Linked DNA regions of Candidatus Vesicomyosocius sp. SY067_SCS001. The protein of the gene in region 1 interacts with the protein of each later gene in a pairwise test. Links are inferred from orthologs where the notes say so. Each region holds a gene or a part of one and is shown in the gene's direction. Other genes may lie near its edges. The genes, in order: aceE and groL.

Evidence for each region.
Region 2: the proteins of aceE (region 1) and groL interact in binary tests that used the Escherichia coli proteins (3 or more experiments, as listed by UniProt). The link is inferred for Candidatus Vesicomyosocius sp. SY067_SCS001 from one-to-one orthologs.

Annotation. Positions count from the first base shown.
Region 1 is NZ_CP054877.1:432,896-442,858, forward strand. The notes cover bases 5,197-8,356. They hold aceE (pyruvate dehydrogenase (acetyl-transferring), homodimeric type), read left to right. Parts: upstream 5,197-5,501; coding sequence 5,502-8,156; downstream 8,157-8,356. Other genes in these bases: HUW60_RS02130 (SoxR reducing system RseC family protein), read left to right, coding at 5,197-5,441; pnp (polyribonucleotide nucleotidyltransferase), read right to left, coding at 8,256-8,356. Outside these bases: HUW60_RS02105 (aspartate aminotransferase family protein), read right to left, coding at 1-1,142; HUW60_RS02110 (hypothetical protein), read right to left, coding at 1,209-1,412; hpf (ribosome hibernation-promoting factor, HPF/YfiA family), read left to right, coding at 1,570-1,878; HUW60_RS02120 (magnesium transporter), read left to right, coding at 2,138-3,292; HUW60_RS02125 (phosphomannomutase/phosphoglucomutase), read right to left, coding at 3,644-5,017; more of HUW60_RS02130, read left to right, coding at 5,073-5,196; more of pnp, read right to left, coding at 8,357-9,963. UniProt on the Escherichia coli protein: Component of the pyruvate dehydrogenase (PDH) complex, that catalyzes the overall conversion of pyruvate to acetyl-CoA and CO(2).
Region 2 is NZ_CP054877.1:543,699-552,478, forward strand. What follows is about bases 1-2,865. They hold groL (chaperonin GroEL), read left to right. Parts: upstream 1-543; coding sequence 544-2,187; downstream 2,188-2,865. Other genes in these bases: rpoH (RNA polymerase sigma factor RpoH), read left to right, coding at 1-178; HUW60_RS02585 (co-chaperone GroES), read left to right, coding at 244-531; HUW60_RS02595 (cytochrome c family protein), read left to right, coding at 2,321-2,865. In the rest of the region: more of HUW60_RS02595, read left to right, coding at 2,866-3,562; parE (DNA topoisomerase IV subunit B), read left to right, coding at 3,643-5,526; 7-cyano-7-deazaguanine synthase QueC, read left to right, coding at 5,519-6,211; acpP (acyl carrier protein), read left to right, coding at 6,320-6,544; fabF (beta-ketoacyl-ACP synthase II), read left to right, coding at 6,624-7,865; HUW60_RS02620 (hypothetical protein), read right to left, coding at 7,882-8,094; HUW60_RS02625 (M3 family metallopeptidase), read right to left, coding at 8,087-8,780.

The DNA of each region.
Region 1 (9,963 bases):
AAGTTACTAACTTTATCAATAAGAATATCAGCATCAGATTGATTAATGATTAAGGGTGGAAGTAAACGTATTGTTTGACCAGTAATATTAATTAAAAGTTTGTTGTTTAATGCTTTTTGTAAAAGAGTAGAACAATTTTGGTTTAACTCAATGGCAATCATTAAACCTTTTGAGCGAATTTCAAATACTTTGTTTGAATTTTTAAGTTTGTTTCTAAAACTAGATGTTATGTATTCACCCATTACTAAAACATTATCTAAAATATTATCTTTTTCGATAATTTCTAATACAGTAAGTGCTGTTTTACAAGCCAGTGGATTACCACCAAAGGTGGATCCGTGTGTACCAGGCATTAGTAATTGTGCAGCTTTTCCTTTTGCAAGACAAGCACCAATAGGCATACCATTACCAAGTCCTTTAGCTAAAGTGAATAAATCTGGTGTTATATTGTTATAACAATGTGCAAATAATTTACCAGTACGACCTATGCCTGTTTGTATTTCATCAAGAATTAATAACCAATTATTATTATTGCAAATTTTTTGAACTTGGTTCAGGTAATTCTTATTTGGGATGATAATACCACTTTCACCCTGAATAGGTTCAAGCATAACTGCAACAATATTCTTGTTATTTTCATGAGCTTTAATTGCTTTAATATTATTAAAGTCAAAATAGATAAATTTACTAACTAATGGTGTAAAACCTTTTTGTATTTTAGGATTGCCAGTGGCTGAAAGTGTTGCCATAGTGCGTCCATGAAAACTTTGGTTAGCAGTTAAGATGGTTGGGTTGTTAATATGATTAGCATGTCCATGTAAGCGAACAATTTTAATAGCTGCCTCATTTGCTTCAGCACCAGAATTGGCAAAAAAAGCTTTATCCATGTTAGATAATTGGCATAATTTTTTAGCTAAATCTTCTTGGTGCTGGATATGATACCAATTACTGGTATGTAGTAAATTAGCAGCTTGTGTTTGAATTGTTTTTGTAATTTCTTGATGACAATGTCCCAGACCAACAACACCCACACCACAAAGCGCGTCTAGATATTTTTCACCTTTGTCATCTATCAGATAGCAACCTACACCTTTAACAAAAGTAACCTTAAGTGGTGTATAGTTTGACATTAAATAGGACATTATGATTATCTAAAACAATTAATAAAAAGCTCTAAATTAAGCTTTTATTACCAATCATAAAATAATTTATGATTGGTAAGTTAATGGTGGAGCCATTTCATTATTAATTTTATCTAATTCTTTTTTGTATCCTTCATAAAAAGAGCCCACTGGGGGGTTAATCCAATCTTTATAAGAAAAACCATTGACTTGTGTATGAGTTTTGAAAGTATTTTGTAATACAATTCTTTTAGCACTTAATTCGTTAAAATGTTGACTTGTTGCAATCATTTTGATCTCCTATAATATGTAAGTAAGTAAACGTCGGCATTATACACTTTAAATAAGATTTAAGGTTTTTGTCTTAAATGTGTATAAATTACCTTATAATTTATATTAAAGTTATGCTTTAATATAAATTATTTTTCAAAGAATTTAAGGAGTATATATGCAGTTAAATATTTCTGGTCATCATCTTGATATTACCGAAGCAATTAAACAACATTCGTTAATAAAATTAAACAAAATAAAGAATCATTTTAATCAAGTAATTAACATTAATATAATCTTAGAAGTTAAAAAAGATGTACAAAAAGCCGAGGCAATAATCCATGTTAGTGGTGCAGATTTATTTGCAAAAGCAGAAAGTTCTGATATGTACAACTCTATTGATCAAATGGTTAATAAATTAGATGTTCAAATTAAAAAACATAAAGAAAAATTAAACAACCAGAGAAAAAAACTAATAACAATCTGAGTTTTATTTAAACATTTATATTGTTTTAAAAGATAAGAGCAATACTGATGTCAGAAGTTGAAAATACTTCGTTTGAAGAACGGCTTAAGAAATTAATAAAGTATTTTGGAGAACTTAAAATATAAAGAGGTAACCTCTTATCTTTGTTTGAGCTACACACACTTGAAATTGTTAGTTTGTTAGAAAGTATATCGTCTAAAGACAGGATTCAAGTTTGGTTAAATATTGATTTGGAATTAAAAGTGATATTATTAAAAATTTGAATGAAAATGAAAATGAAAATGTTGAATCTTACTTGTTAAGTAAAACGGATATTGCTAATATTGTAAAGACTATAGAAATCTTGGATACGAAGAATCCATCTGATATTATACCTAAATTACCTGAATCAGAAATACATAACTTATTATTAATATTGGATTATAAACATAAAGATCACTTAAAACGAGTTTTATCTTATCCTAAAAACTCTGCTGCCGGTTTAATGAATATTGATATTATTACCGTACGTAGTAATGTGACAGTAGGTACAGTTATTCGTTATCTACGTTTGTTAAAAGAAATGCCGATTGATACTGATCAAGTATTTGTGGTTAATAAATCTTATCAATACCTGGGCTCTATTTATATTGCTACTTTATTAACTAATGAAGCTGAACAAAATATTAATCTACTCATAAACAAAAAATTAAAACCTATTCTAGCTACTACTGTTGATAATGAAGTAGCTAGTCTATTTGGACAGAGGAACTTAATATCTGCTCCTGTGGTTGATGAAAGTAACCAGCTTATAGGCCGTATAACCATTGATGATGTGGTTGATATTATTCGAGATGAAGCTGAACACTCAGTTATGTCAATGGCTGGTTTGAATGAAGATGAGGGCGTATTTTCTCCTGTTATACAAAGTGCTAAGCGTCGTAGTATTTGGCTTGGAATTAATCTAATTACAGTTTTTATTGCTGTATTTTTTATCGGTCTTTTTGAAGCTACTTTACAAGAAAAAATTGCATTAGCAATTTTAATGCCAGTTGTGGCATCAATGGGTGGTATTGCTGGTACACAAACACTTATCTTGGTAACACGTGGTATAGCAACAGGCAGGGTAACAGAGACTAACCTTAAAGTATTAATGAATAAAGAGGTTGCAATTGGGGTTTTAAATGGTATTTTCTGGTCTTTAATTATTAGTGTGGTAACTTATATTTGGTTTACAGATTTGATGCTAAGCCTAGTAATAGCGTTGGCGATTATTGTTAATTTAATCTTTGCTGCTTTTTCAGGTGCATTTTTACCATTACTACTAATTAAATTTAAAATTGACCCAGCACTTGCCGGTGGGGTTATTTTGACGACAATTACTGATGTTATCGGTTTTTTAGCTTTTTTATCTTTAGCGACTTTGATTGTTTAGTAATGGAAGTTTTTAAAAATATCACTTAATTGTTTTTTAGTTTAATGGTTTCATTATTAATTGAGAAAAATTTTATTTAGTGGTATTTTTAGTATTTTACTAAATAGTATTATAGCTTGGTCGGTTTTTGTTCATTTATAGAGAAGTTTTGATTTGTATACATTTATGGGATTGTTCTGGTACAGGTGAGGTATTATCCATTATAGATGTATATTGTATATCTCTTAATATTTATGCATAACTTTAATTAATATCTATACATAATGTTAACTTGTCAAAAATATTGGTATATCTTTAATTTCTAGTCTTATTCTTAGTTAGGTTAGATTTTAACTGTAATTAATCCTATTATTAAAAATATTGAGTAGAAATATTGTTATTCTTTAGCCAAATTCTAAATCTTCCTTGAATTTCATTTAACACTTTTTGACTATCTGCTTCAAATCTAAGAACCAAACAAGACGTAGTATTAGAAGGGCGAATTAACCCCCAGCCATTGTCATAGTCAACACGAATACCATCAATAGTGGTAATTTTTGCATTAGGGAAATCTACATTTTTAGCTAATTTATTCATGACATTAAATTGTTCTCCTTGTTGTTCAAAATGAATATTAATTTCTGGTGTATTGACATTATCAGGTAATTCAGAAAATATTTCGGCACAAGTTTTTTTTGTTTTTGATAAAATTTCAAGCAACCTAGCACCTGTATAAAGCGCATCATCAAATCCATACCAACGCTCTTTGAAGAAGATATGTCCACTCATTTCTCCACCAAGTGCTGCACCAGTTTCTTTTAATTTAGCTTTAATAAAACTATGTCCTGTGCGTGACATAATGGCTTCGCCACTATGTTTGATGATGTCTTTGGATAACAGTGATGAACACTTAACATCAAAAACAATCTTGGCACCTTTATTACGCTTGAGAATATCTCTTGAATATAAGATCATTTGTCTATCTGCCCAGATTACATTTCCTTTGTTGTCAATCAAGCCCAATCTATCACCATCACCATCAAAGGAAAAGCCCATGTCTGCACCTGTATTTCTTACTTCTTTAATAATATATTCAAGGTTATGAAGTTTAGAAGGGTCAGGATGGTGATTAGAAAAGTTACCATCAACTAAACAAAATAATTTTGTTACTTTAACACCTAATTGTTCAAATAGTTTTGGTGCAATATTACCTGCAACTCCATTTCCTGCATCAACAACAATACTAAATGATTTGTCTAATTTAATATCATTAGTAATACGCTTAATATAATCTTGTTCAATGTTAACTTTAATTGAAGTTCCATGACCTGAGGAAAAATCACCAATCTGAATACGCTGATAAAGCGCTTGAATACGTTCACCCGAGAGTGTTTCTCCTGCAATTATGATTTTAAAACCATTATATTCTGGTGGATTATGTGAACCTGTAATCATTACACCTGAAGTACTAACCTTAGTATGCGTTGCAAAATATACCAAAGGAGTTACTACCATACCAATATCCACAATATGACACCCACTTTTTTTAAGACCTTCTGTTAAAGCTTGCATTAAATCAAGACTACTGAGTCTACCATCACGACCAATAACAATATTACGTTCACCTTTAGAAATAGATTCGCTACCAATTGCTAAACCGAGAAGTTTAACATTTTCAGGAGTTAAATCATGCTTAGCAATACCACGGATGTCATAAGCTTTAAAAATTGATTGTGAAATATTCATAATTCAATAAGATAGTGTACAATAAAGCTTTTATTTTAAACATAAAACTAATTAAGTGAAAGAACAGTTTAAAGTTATTGCAATTGACAATAAAATGATGACGCTTGAAGTTGATCGCTCAAGCGGTTGTAATAGTTGCGAATCAACTAGTAGTTGTGGTACAGGGATATTGTCTAATTATTATTCTGTGTTTAACAGGCCATATCGAGATAATATTTTAGCTGGTGATTTTGTAACATTAGAAATTTCTTCAAGTAAATTATTTTTACGTGCTTTTCAACTTTACATACTACCATTGTTATCATTATTTATAGGCGGAGTGTTAGGTAGTATCTTATATACAATTAACGAAATAGGACAAATTGTATTTGCTTTGATTGGTTTTTTTGCCTCATTTGTATTTATTAAATATTTTATAAAGTAGACTCTAAAGATATAATAATTTTGGGATAATTGGTTTTTTTTAAATAAATTATACATTATTATGTTAGTTCAAGATATTGACCCTTTGGAAACCCAGGAATGGCTAGAAGCTTTTAAATCTGTTATTCGTATTGAAGGCGATGATCGTGTTAAGTTTTTGTTAAATCAATTAATAGACATGGCGTATAACGAAGGGATAGATTTACCAAAAGATATTAATACCTCTTATCTAAACAGTATTTCTAAAGAAAAAGAAGTTGTAACTGATATTAATGAAGATATTGAGGAAAGAATTTCAGCTATTGTTCGTTGGAATGCTATGGTAATGGTAGTAAAGGCTAATCAGTTGCCGTATGATTTAGGTGGACACATTGCTTCATTTGCATCAAGCGCAACTTTATATGAAGTTGGTTTTAATCATTTTTATCGTGGGCCTGATGCACATCAGGGTGCAGATCTTGTCTTCTTTCAAGGACATATATCTCCAGGTATTTATTCCCGTGCTTATTTAGAAGGACGTATTACTGAGGATCAGATGCTTAAATTTCGTCAAGAAGTTGGAAAGGAAGGTTTATCTTCTTATCCTCATCCATGGTTAATGCCAGATTTTTGGCAATTTCCAACAGTTTCAATGGGTTTGGGTCCAATTATGGCAATTTTTCAAGCACGATTTATGAAATATCTTCATCACCGTGAAATTAAACAAACTGACAAGCGTACTGTTTGGGCATATTTAGGTGATGGTGAAACTGATGAGCCAGAAGCATTAGGTGCTATATCAATGGCAGGTCGTGAAAAATTAGACAATCTTATTTTTGTTATTAATTGTAATCTTCAGCGCCTTGATGGTCCTGTACGTGGTAATGGAAAAATTATTCAAGAATTAGAAGGTGTATTTCATGGTTCTGGTTGGAATGTGATTAAAGTTATTTGGGGAGGTAAGTGGGATGAATTATTTGCCAGAGATACTCAAGGACTCTTAAAAAAACGCATGGAAGAAGTGGTGGATGGCGAATATCAAGCTTATAAAGCTAAAGATGGGGCTTATGTACGTAAACATTTTTTTGGTAAGTATCCTGAATTATTAGCCATGGTTGAAGATATGAGTGATGATGAAATTTATCATCTTGATCGTGGTGGTCATGATCCTTATAAGGTGTTTCAAGTTTATCATTCTGCTAAAGCATGTCACGACAAACCAACGGTTATTTTGGCTAAAACGGTTAAAGGTTATGGTATGGGTGAGGCTGGTGAAGGACAAAATACTACCCACTCACAAAAAAAAATAGGACTAAAACAAGTTGAAATTTTTGCTAAACGCTTTGATGTTCCAGTTACTGAAGAAGACGTTAAGTCTTTAAATTTTTATAAGCCAGCACTTGATAGTGAAGAAATGGTTTATATGCGTGCTAAACGTAAGAAACTAGGAGGTTCTTTGCCAGTACGTGCGTTTGATTTAGAACAAATAAAAATACCTAAACTGAATGTATTTGAAACGTTATTAAAATCAAGTGGAGACCGTAAAATGTCAACCACAATGGTATTTAACCGGGTTATAACATTATTAGTTCGTGATAAGCAGTTAGGCCCTAAAATTGTACCAATTATTCCTGATGAAGCACGTACTTTTGGTATGGAGGGTTTATTTAGACAATTAGGTATCTATTCTGCTTCTGGGCAACTTTATCAACCTGAAGATTCAGATAAAGTTATGTGGTATAAGGAAGACAAGAAAGGTCAAGTGTTACAAGAAGGAATTAATGAAGCAGGTGCAATTTCTGATTGGATTGCAGCCGCAACGGCTTATGCAACACATAATACTACTATGATCCCATTTTATATTTATTATTCTAAATTTGGCTTCCAACGTGTAGGGGATTTGGTTTGGGCGGCTGGAGATATGCAAGCTAAAGGTTTTTTAATTGGCGGTACTGCAGGACGTACAACACTTAATGGTGAAGGTTTACAGCATCAAGATGGTGACTCTCATTTAGTGGCAAATACCATTCCAAACTGTATTTCTTATGACCCAACTTATGGTTACGAATTGATGGTAATTATTCATTCTGGTCTTTATAGAATGTATGAAAAACATGAAAATATTTTTTATTATATTACTGTAATGAATGAGTTGTATACTCACCCAGAAATGCCAAAAAATTCTGAACATGGTATTATTAAAGGCATGTATAAATTAAAAACCATTGGCAAAAGTATGATAGAAGTACAATTAATGGGTTCTGGAACTATTTTAAGAGAGGTAGAAAAAGCTGCAAAAATGTTAGCTGATGACTGGGGGGTGAAATCCAGTATTTGGTCAGTTACAAGTTTTAATGAATTAACACGTGAAGCACAAGATATTGATAGAATCAATCGTTTTAATACAAGTGGTATTAAAAAACAAGTACCTTATATTACAAAATGTTTAGAAGACGCCAATGGACCGATAATCGTAGCAACTGACTACATGCGTAATTTTGCCGAACAAGTCCGTAAGTATGTTCCTAATCGATACGAAGTGTTAGGAACAGATGGTTTTGGTCGTTCTGATTCAAGAGCTGCACTTAGAGAATTTTTTGAAGTTAATGCTAAATACATAACGATAGTAGCATTAAAAGCGCTTTCAGATGAAGGGAAGATTGAAATTTCAATTTTTACAAAAGCGATTAAAAAATATAAGATTAATATCAGTAAACCTAATCCAATGACAGTATAAATAAATTTGTTTAGTAAATACTTATAATAAAACTAAATTTACTCTTGTATGAAAATATTTCTCTCACGTGCAAGAACTATTAATTTGAGGTTGTAAAAATTATTTTTCTAATAAAGCTTTACGAGATAATTTAATACGACCTCTATCTAAACCTATAACCTTTACATCAATTTTATCACCTTCTCTAAGATGATTCTTTACTTTTTCAATACGTTCATGAGAAATTTCAGAAATATGTAGCAAACCATCTTGGTTAGGCATGATGTTAATAAAAGCACCAAACTCAACAATTTTAACAACTTTACCTGTATAAACTTTATTCACTTCAGGTGTAGCAGTAACATCTTTTACCATTTGCACTGCTGTATCAAAGGATTTTTGGTTATTGGAAAAAATATTAACATTACCACTATCATCTACATCAATATTAGCGCAAGAAGTTGAGATAATACCTTTAATGGTTTCTCCACCTCTGCCAATTAAATCACGAATTTTATCAGTTTGGATTTTAATAATAGTAGTTTTAGGTGTATTTTTGTTTGACGTATTAGGTTCACAAATAACTTGATTCATTTGACCTAAAATATTTAATCTTGCCTCTTTAGCTTGTTTTAGAGCGATCTCCATAATTTCATGGGTAATATCCTGGATTTTAATGTCCATTTGTAATGCATTTACTCCACGTGATGTTCCTGCTACTTTAAAATCCATATCACCTAAGTGATCTTCATCACCTAAAATATCAGTCAATATAGTAAATCTATCATCTTCTTTAACTAAACCCATTGCAATGCCTGCTACTGGTGCTTTTATTGGTACACCTGCATCCATTAATGATAATGATGAGCCACAAACACTAGCCATAGAGCTAGAACCATTAGATTCGGTAATTTCTGAGACTACACGTACTGTGTACGGGAATTCTTCAATTGAAGGCAAGCAAGCAGTAATACCCCGGCGCGCTAGATGACCATGACCAATTTCACGACGCTTAATTGTAGCTAAGCGACCAGTCTCACCCACACAATATGGCGGGAAGTTGTAATGTAACAAGAAGTAATCATTTTGACGCTCGGAAGATTCTAATTTTTCAATTAATTGGGCATCACTCTTAGGGCCTAAAGTGGTTACAACTAAGGCTTGTGTTTCACCCCGAGTAAATAAAGCAGAGCCATGAGTATTCTTTAGAATACCTGTTTCAATCTTTAACTCACGAACAGTTTTATTGTTACGACCATCAATACGAGAATCATTATTTAAGATTCGCTCACGTACGGTTGATTTTTCAACCTCTTTAAAGTATTTGCTAACTTCTTCGGCAGAATTTCCGTTTTCATTTTCATTCTCCAATGCTTCAATTGCAGCCATTCTGATTTTATCAATTTTGGCATGACGGTCAAGTTTTTCCTTGATTTGGTAGGCTTTATTAATTTTTTTGCCAAATTTTGATTTGATATCACTTAATAAAACTTCATTAGTTATAGGTGCTGTCCAGTCCAATTTTTGCATGCCAACCTCAGTGGTAAATTCAGCAATATTAGTAACGGCAACTTGGTATTGTTCATGTGCATATATGATTGCACCTAGCATAATTTCTTCAGAAAGTTCATTAGCTTCTGACTCTACCATTAATACTGCTTTATCAGTGCCTGCAACCACCATGTCCAAATCTGAATTAGTCAATTCAATATAAGTTGGATTAAGAATATATTTACCATTAGAATAGCCAACACGAGAACCGCCAATTGGTTTACTAAATGGCACACCAGAAATACTTAGTGCAGCAGATACACCTAACATTGAAATA
Region 2 (8,780 bases), 110 kb from region 1 along the record:
TTATAAGGCTTTATCATCGCTAGATGAAAGAAGTTTAGATATTTTACAATCTAGATACTTGAAAGAAGAAAAAACAACCCTATATACTTTAGCAGACAAGTATAGCATTTCAAAAGAAAGAGTGCGTCAACTTGAGACTAAAGCCATGCAAAAGCTTAAATCGAACTTACAAGAGTAAATTCTTTGAAAGATAAATTTAAACTTATGCATCAAGCTTAAAAATTTTATTAACTAGGAGAAAAAATGAATATTCGCCCCCTTCACGACCGTGTGGTCGTTCGTAGAGTAGAAGAAAAGAAAACCACTTCCAGTGGTTTAATTATTCCTGATTCAGCAACTGAGAAGCCTTCAGAGGGTGTTGTTGTTGCAATAGGTAATGGTAAAAAAAATGACAATGGTGATACAATTGCATTAGATGTAACAATCGGCGATAAAGTATTGTTTGCTCAATATGCTGGTACTGAAATTAAAGTAGATGGTAAAAAACTATTAATAATGAAAGAAGGCGATATTGTCGCAGTCATTAAATAAAGGAGATTAAAAATGTCAGCAAAAGATATAAAATTTGGCCCAGAAGCTAGGAATTTAATGTTAGACGGGGTAAATATGCTAGCTAACGCAGTCAAAGTAACATTAGGACCTAAGGGTAGAAATGTTGTTTTAGATAAATCATTTGGCGGTCCTACGATCACTAAAGATGGTGTTTCCGTTGCTCAAGAAATTACCTTAGAAGGTAAATTCGAAAATATGGGCGCGCAAATGGTAAAAGAAGTAGCATCAAAAACCAATGATATTGCTGGTGATGGCACAACAACAGCAACTGTGCTTGCGCAAGCTCTTGTTACTGAAGGTGTTAAGTCAGTAGCAGCAGGTATGAATCCTATGGATCTTAAACGAGGTATTGACAAAGCAACAGAAGTTGCTGTTAATGCACTACGCAACTTCTCACAACCTTGTAATGATACAAAAGCTATTGCTCAAGTAGGTACTATTTCTGCAAATTCTGACGTTTCTGTGGGTGATATTATTGCCGATGCTATGGAAAAAGTAGGTCAAGCAGGTGTTATTACCGTTGAAGAAGGTTCTGGTTTTGAAAATGAACTTGATGTAGTTGAAGGTATGCAATTTGATCGTGGTTATTTGTCCCCCTACTTTGTTAACAATCAAGATACAATGACTGCTGATCTTGAGTCTCCTTTTGTATTGTTACATGATGCAAAAATTTCAAATATTCGTGATTTATTACCAGCATTAGAAATCGTACAAAAATCAAGTAAAGCTTTGCTAATCATTGCTGAAGATATTGATGGTGAAGCACTAGCCACTCTAGTGGTTAATAATATGCGTGGTATTGTTAAAGTTGCCGCAGTTAAGGCTCCTGGTTTTGGTGATCGCCGTAAAGCAATTTTAGAAGATATTGCCATACTCACAGGTAGTGTAGTTATTTCAGAGGAAGTAGGTTTGTCTTTAGAAAAAGTAACTGAAGAACATCTTGGTACTGCTAAACGCATCGAAATTGGTAAGGAAAATACTGTAATTGTTGATGGTGCTGGTAAAAAATCTGATATTGATGGTCGTGTTAACCAAATTAAAGCACAAATCGAAACTACAACAAGTGATTATGATAAAGAGAAATTGCTTGAACGTTTAGCTAAACTTTCTGGAGGGGTTGCAGTAATTAAAGTAGGTGCTGCTACTGAAGTTGCCATGAAAGAAAAGAAAGACCATGTTGATGACGCTTTACACGCTACTCGCGCTGCTGTTGAAGAAGGCGTTGTTCCTGGTGGCGGTGTTGCCTTAGTCCGTACTATTAAAGCTTTAGATGGTTTGACTGGTGATAATCATGATCAAAATATTGGTATTGAAATTGCTAAACGAGCAATGGAAGCACCACTACGCCAAATCGTAACAAATGGTGGGGGTGAAGCCTCTGTTGTTCTCAATAATGTAGCTGATGGTAAAGATAACTATGGCTATAATGCAACAACAGAAGAATATGGTGATATGCTCAAGATGGGTATTTTAGATCCAACGAAAGTTGTGCGTGCTGCATTACAACATGCTGCTAGTATTTCAGGTCTTATGATTACAACCGAAGCAATGATTACTGATATCCCTCAAGACGTTACACCTGCTGCTTCTCCTGATATGGGTGGTATGGGTGGTATGGGTGGTGGAATGATGTAAATCAACCCCGCTCTATTATAAAAAAGCCCCATTTATGGGGCTTTTTTATAATAGAGCGGGGTCCTAATAGAGAGTAACATAGTTTAATAATTTAAATTATTAATGCTATCTAAAAGATTTTAAAGAGGAATAAATGCAAAACAAATTAATTTATTTAATAATATCTTTTTTAGGATTACAAGTACAAGCAGATTTACAATCTTTCGTAAATTCAAAAACTAATATCATAATTCCTTCTACTAAAATCGACAATATTTCATATTCTAACATTGATAACTTATCTTCAAAAGAATGTAGTGTATGTCATTATAATATTTATAAACAATGGACAAATTCAATGCATGCTAAAAGCACAGCATTAAAAGACCCTATTCATGGTCTTTTTTATGGCATGGTTGTAGGCAGTCCTAAAGTTGAGGGTATTAAAACAGGAAATGATAAAGATAAATATCCAGTTTGTTTAGAATGTCACTCTCCTGCAGCAGCAAAAGAAAAAAAAACAAAACTTAATGCTAAAAACTCCTTCTCTGAAGGAGTTAATTGTATCGCTTGTCATTCTTTAACTAAATACAAAAGAATAAAGAATCAAAATGATAGGGTAAAATTAGGCATAAAAGCTTATAAATACTCATCCCATCAAATACAAGGTCCTAATGGTACTAATAAAAAACATAAAAGATTTGGTGAAGGTGGAGTTGCAAATAATCCAGGCTTATTTAAAACCTCTAAGGCATGTCTAGGTTGTCATAATCAACGTAACAATTCTAAAAAAGTACCACTCTGTCAAACTGGTGGAGAAATTATATCTGCAGGGGGTTCTACTACTTGTCAGTCTTGTCATATGCCAGTAATTGAAGGTATTAGCAATCATACAATGATAGGTGGACATTCTGTTGAAATGGTAAGTAAAGGCCTGGTTATGACAATTAATGCTAAAGAGGCCTCTAATATGTTGTATATTAGTGTAAATGCAACTAACTTATTACCTCATAACTTCCCAACAGGCGCACCATTTAGAAATTTTTATATTACTGTTACTGCTCAAGATTACAATGACAACATCTTGTGGCAAAGTTCAAAGACTCATCCTATGATAGATGATAAAAAAGCTATGTTTATGTATATAATTGGTAATGATAACAACAAAACAACATCACCATCTAAAGCAACCAAAATTTTAGGAGATACTCGTTTAAAACCAAATGAAACTCGCATATTAAATTATAAAATTCCATCAAATGATGTTTCTATAGTTACGGCAAAAGCTTATTATGATTTGCTACTAGTACCAATGAAAAATAAATTTAGCTCAAAATTACCTAAACATTTGTTAGACTCTAAAGAAATAGCAAAAGCTATCATAATTATTAGATAATTTTTATTAAAAAATAAAAAATCATAATTTTTTAGAGGATTTTTTGGTATGATACTTGACAAATTCTCATATTCAAACATATGAATAGTTACGACTCTTCCTCTATTGAAGTTTTAACAGGTCTTGAACCAGTACGTAAACATCCAGGCATGTACACCGAAACTGAATGTCCAAACCACCTTGCTCAAGAGGTTATTGATAATAGTATTGATGAGGCAATTGCTGGGTATGCTTCAAAAATTAACGTTGTTTTATATAAAAATAATTCATTATCTGTTGAGGATAATGGTCGAGGTATACCTGTAGATATTCACCCTAAAGAAGGTAAATCAGGTGTTGAGGTAATCTTAACAAAACTTTATGCAGGTGGGAAATTTTCAAATGACTTATACCAATTTTCAGGAGGATTACACGGCGTTGGTATTTCAGTGGTTAACGCCCTATCTACTTTAGTAGAGGTTTGGATTAAAAGAGACGCTAAAGAACATCACATAACTTTTTCAAATGGTTCTAAAAAAACAGAACTTAAAGTAACTCGTAAGGTCAATAAGCATAACACAGGCACTATCATTAAATTTACACCTGATGCGCGATTTTTTGACAATATTAAATTCTCCGCAACTAAACTACATAATAATCTACGTTCTAAAGCAGTTTTATGCCCAGATTTAGAGATTAATTTTTATAATGAAATAAACAAAAAAACAAATAAATGGATTTATAAGAAAGGCTTAAAAGATTATCTATCCAGGTCTTTAGATGGCTTAGATTATCTACCAACAAATCCTTTTGTTGTTAATTATAAAACTAATGAACAACAACTTAATTGTTCAATTGCATGGACACAGTATAACACTAATATTATAGCTGAAAGCTACGTTAATCTTATCCCAACAATTAGTGGAGGTACACATGTTACTGGATTAAGATCAGGACTTACCGAAGCTTTAAAAGAATTTTGCGAATTTAGAAATTTAATACCAAAAAATATTAAACTCACTCCTGATGATGTTTGGCAAAAAATTTCTTATGTGTTATCCGTTAAGATAATGGATCCACAATTTTCTGGACAAACTAAAAAAAGACTCGCTTCTAGAGAATGTATTAGTTTTGTTGCAAATATAGTTAAAGACTCTTTTAGTATTTGGTTAAATCAACACACTAGTATTGCAAAAGAAATCGCTCAACTAGCTATTATCAATGCGCAAATAAAACTTAAAACTAACAAAAAAGTTATTCGTAAAAAAATAGTTAGTGGTCCTACCCTGCCTGGAAAATTATCAGACTGTATCAGCACTGACCTCAATCAAACAGAGATATTTCTAGTTGAAGGTGATTCTGCAGGTGGTTCTGCTAAGCAAGCAAGAAATAAAGAATACCAAGCTATTTTACCCTTGCGCGGTAAAATTTTAAATACTTGGGAAATTGATTCTGAACAAGTACTCGCTAGTAAAGAGATCCATGACATTAGCATTGCAATTGGTCTTGAACCTAATAGTGAAAATTTATCTAATTTAAGATATGGTAAAATTTGTATTCTTGCCGATGCAGATTCAGATGGTGCACATATCGCTACATTAATTTGTACTTTATTTGTAAAACATTTTCCAAAACTTGTTCAAGATGGTCATATTTTTGTTGCAATGCCCCCCTTATATCGTATAAATGCAGGAAAAAAAGTTTACTACGCCCTTAATAATAATGAACGAGACACCATTATTAGGAAGGTAGAAAACGAAAATAAACGTGTTAAAATTCAAATTCAACGGTTTAAGGGTTTGGGTGAAATGAATCCTTCTCAACTAAGAGAAACTACTATGCTGTCCCATACTAGACATTTAATCCAACTTACATCAAATAACCCGTTACAAGTTTTTAAAACTATGGATATGTTGTTAAGTAAAAAACGCGCAGCTGATCGAAAAAAGTGGTTGGAAGAAAATGGGAATTTAGCTAATGCTTAATACTAAACATAAAATCAAAGCAATTATTCTTTTATCTGGTGGATTAGATTCCACTACTACTTTAGCCATTGCTAAATCAAAAAAATTTAAATGCTATAGTCTAAGTTTTGATTATGGTCAAAAACAAAAATCAGAGTTACAATCAGCTAAAAAAATCGCTAAAATATTTATAACTTCTGAACACAAAGTGGTAAAAATATCATTATCTGGTATTAGTAAATCTGCTCTAACTAATGATAATATTGATGTACCAAGATTCTCTCAAAACAATAAAATCCCAATTACTTATGTACCTGCCCGCAATACTATTTTTTTATCTTATGCACTAGCATGGTCAGAAGTATTAAATTGTCAACATATATTTATTGGTGTTAATGAACTAGATTACTCAGGTTATCCTGATTGTAGAGAATCTTATATTAAGGCATTCGAAATAATGGCTAATCTTGCTACCAAACAAGGTATTGAAGGACAAAAATTAACCATTCATGCCCCACTAATTCATTTAAACAAAGCACAAATTATAAAAAAAGGACTTTCCTTAGGTGTTGATTATACACTTACAACAACGTGTTATCAAGCAGATAAAAATGGAAAAGCCTGTGGTATTTGTGATGCTTGTGAATATAGAAGATTAGGCTTTAAAGAGGCAAGAGTGCCAGATCAAACTAGATATCAAATTTAGCATTATTTGTATAGAACATTCTAATGAAAAATTTTGTAATTTAGTCTTGTATACTTCTTTTTTGACGATAAAATAATAATTTTTTGTAAATAGTTAAGGAAATGACAAATGAGTATTGAACAAAGAGTAAAAAAAGTTGTAGCTGAACAATTGGATGTAAGCGGGGATGTTGATAACAATGCCTCTTTTGTTGATGATTTAGGCGCAGATTCTTTAGATACTGTTGAATTAGTCATGTCTCTTGAAGATGAATTCGAATGTGAAATTCCTGATGATCAAGCAGAAAATATTACTAATGTTCAACAAGCAATTGATTACGTTAGTAATTTATAATTCTATTTATCAAACTTAACAAGTAAGGCGCTTATTTCTTTGAAATAAGCGCCTTACTATATTTTCCAACAAAAATAATATGAGTAAAAGAAGAGTTGTTATTACAGGTATGGGTATAATTTGTCCAGTTGGTTTAAGTGTTAGTGAATCTTGGGATAATATCCTCAAAGGCTACTCTGGTATTGCTTCGCTTACTAACATTAGTACCAAAGGTCAATCAGTTACTTTTGGTGGCTCAGTTAAAAATTTTAAAGTCACTGACTATCTAAGACCTAAAGATGCTAAAAAAATGGACACCTTTATTCACTATGGCATGGCTGCTAGCATTCAAGCTATTGAAGACAGTGGTATTGAAGTTACTGAGAAAAATGCTTGTCGTATTGGTGTTGCTATTGGAGCTGGTATTGGTGGGCTCGGCACAATTGAAAAAACCGCAGATTTATTTAGAGAAAAAGGTGCAGGACGTATTTCACCTTTTTTTGTTCCTTCTTCGATTATTAATATGATTTCTGGTAATCTATCTATTAAATATGGCTTAAAAGGACCTAATTTTGCCATTACTACTGCTTGCACTACAGGTACTCATAATATTGGTAATGCTTCTCGTTTAATTGAATATAATGATGCTGATGTGATGATTGCTGGTGGTGCTGAAATGTCAACTACCAATTGTGGGTTGGGGGGGTTTGCTGCAGCACGTGCATTATCTACTCGCAATGATGATCCAATAAGTGCTTCACGACCATGGGATAAAGACAGAGATGGTTTTGTACTTGGTGATGGTGCAGGTGTTATAGTATTGGAAGAGTTTGAACACGCGAAGGCTCGTGGAGCAAAAATCTATGCACAAGTATCGGGTTATGGTATGAGTGGAGATGCTTATCATATAACACTACCTTCAAAAGGTGGAGAAGGTGCGGCTAGATGTATGCAAAATGCTATGAAAAACTCAGGTATTAATATTGATGAAATTAATTATATTAACGCACATGGAACTTCCACATTAGTGGGTGATCAAGCAGAAACAGATGCTGTTAAATTAGCCTTTAGAGAGCAACACGCTTATAATATTGTAATAAGCTCAACCAAATCAATGACTGGACACTTATTAGGTGCTTCTGGGGGTATTGAAGCTATCTTTACCACACTCGCAATTCAAGACCAAGTGGTACCACCAACCATTAACATTATTAATCAAGATCCAAATTGTGATTTAGATTATTGCGCTAACGAAGCAAGAGAAATGACAATTAACCATGCTATTTCTAATTCATTCGGATTTGGAGGTACTAATGGTTCAATTGTATTGAGCAGAATTTAATACCTTTTATAATTGATTATTTTATGGTTGAATCAACAACTTTAATTTTATTAGCATCAGCTATTAACTCCTCAACAAACTCATAAATTGCAATTGCACCATTCTGTACACTACTAAGTGCAACCCTTTTATTCATAACTAAAGACCAGCTTTCCTCAGTTGCAACAAACTTTACAGCCCCGCCAATCAATGCCAAAATAATAATAATACTGAGAATAAATTTAATCATGTTTCTCCTTAGTTGTATGAATAATACCATTTGCTTTTAATAGGGCATTAATTAAGGGTTTTTCACCCCTGAACTTTATATATTGTTGCATAAAATCTAGGCTACCTCCTATCTGTAAAATATTATACAAGAAATCTTTAGAAGCATCAGAGCCAATACCACCTTTCTTTTGCACATAATAATAAGCATCAGCCGCCAAAACTTCTGCCCATTTATAACTAAAATATCCTGCTGCATAGCCACCATTGAAAATATGTTCAAAAGTATTTAAAAAACGATTTTCATTTATCATTGACATTAGAGATGTTTTTCTTTGAACTTGTTTTAATATAGTGTAACTATCTCTAGTAGATATGTGTGTTTTAAGATCCCACAATGCAAACTCACACTGTCGTAACATATTCAATGCTGAATTAAAGTTTTTAGAAGCAATAAGTTTGTTATACAATTCATCAGGTAAAGACTTTCTAGTTTTATAATGACTTGATATAAGAGAAATCACTTGTTTTTCAAATACATAAAACTCCATATACTGACTAGGTAGTTCAATTCCATCCCACGGTACACCAGATATCCCACTAGCACAAGGGTACTTAACTTTTGTTAACAGATGATGTAACACATGTCCAAATTCATGGAATAGAGTAATAATTTCATCAAATTCAAATAAAACTGGCTTATCTTTA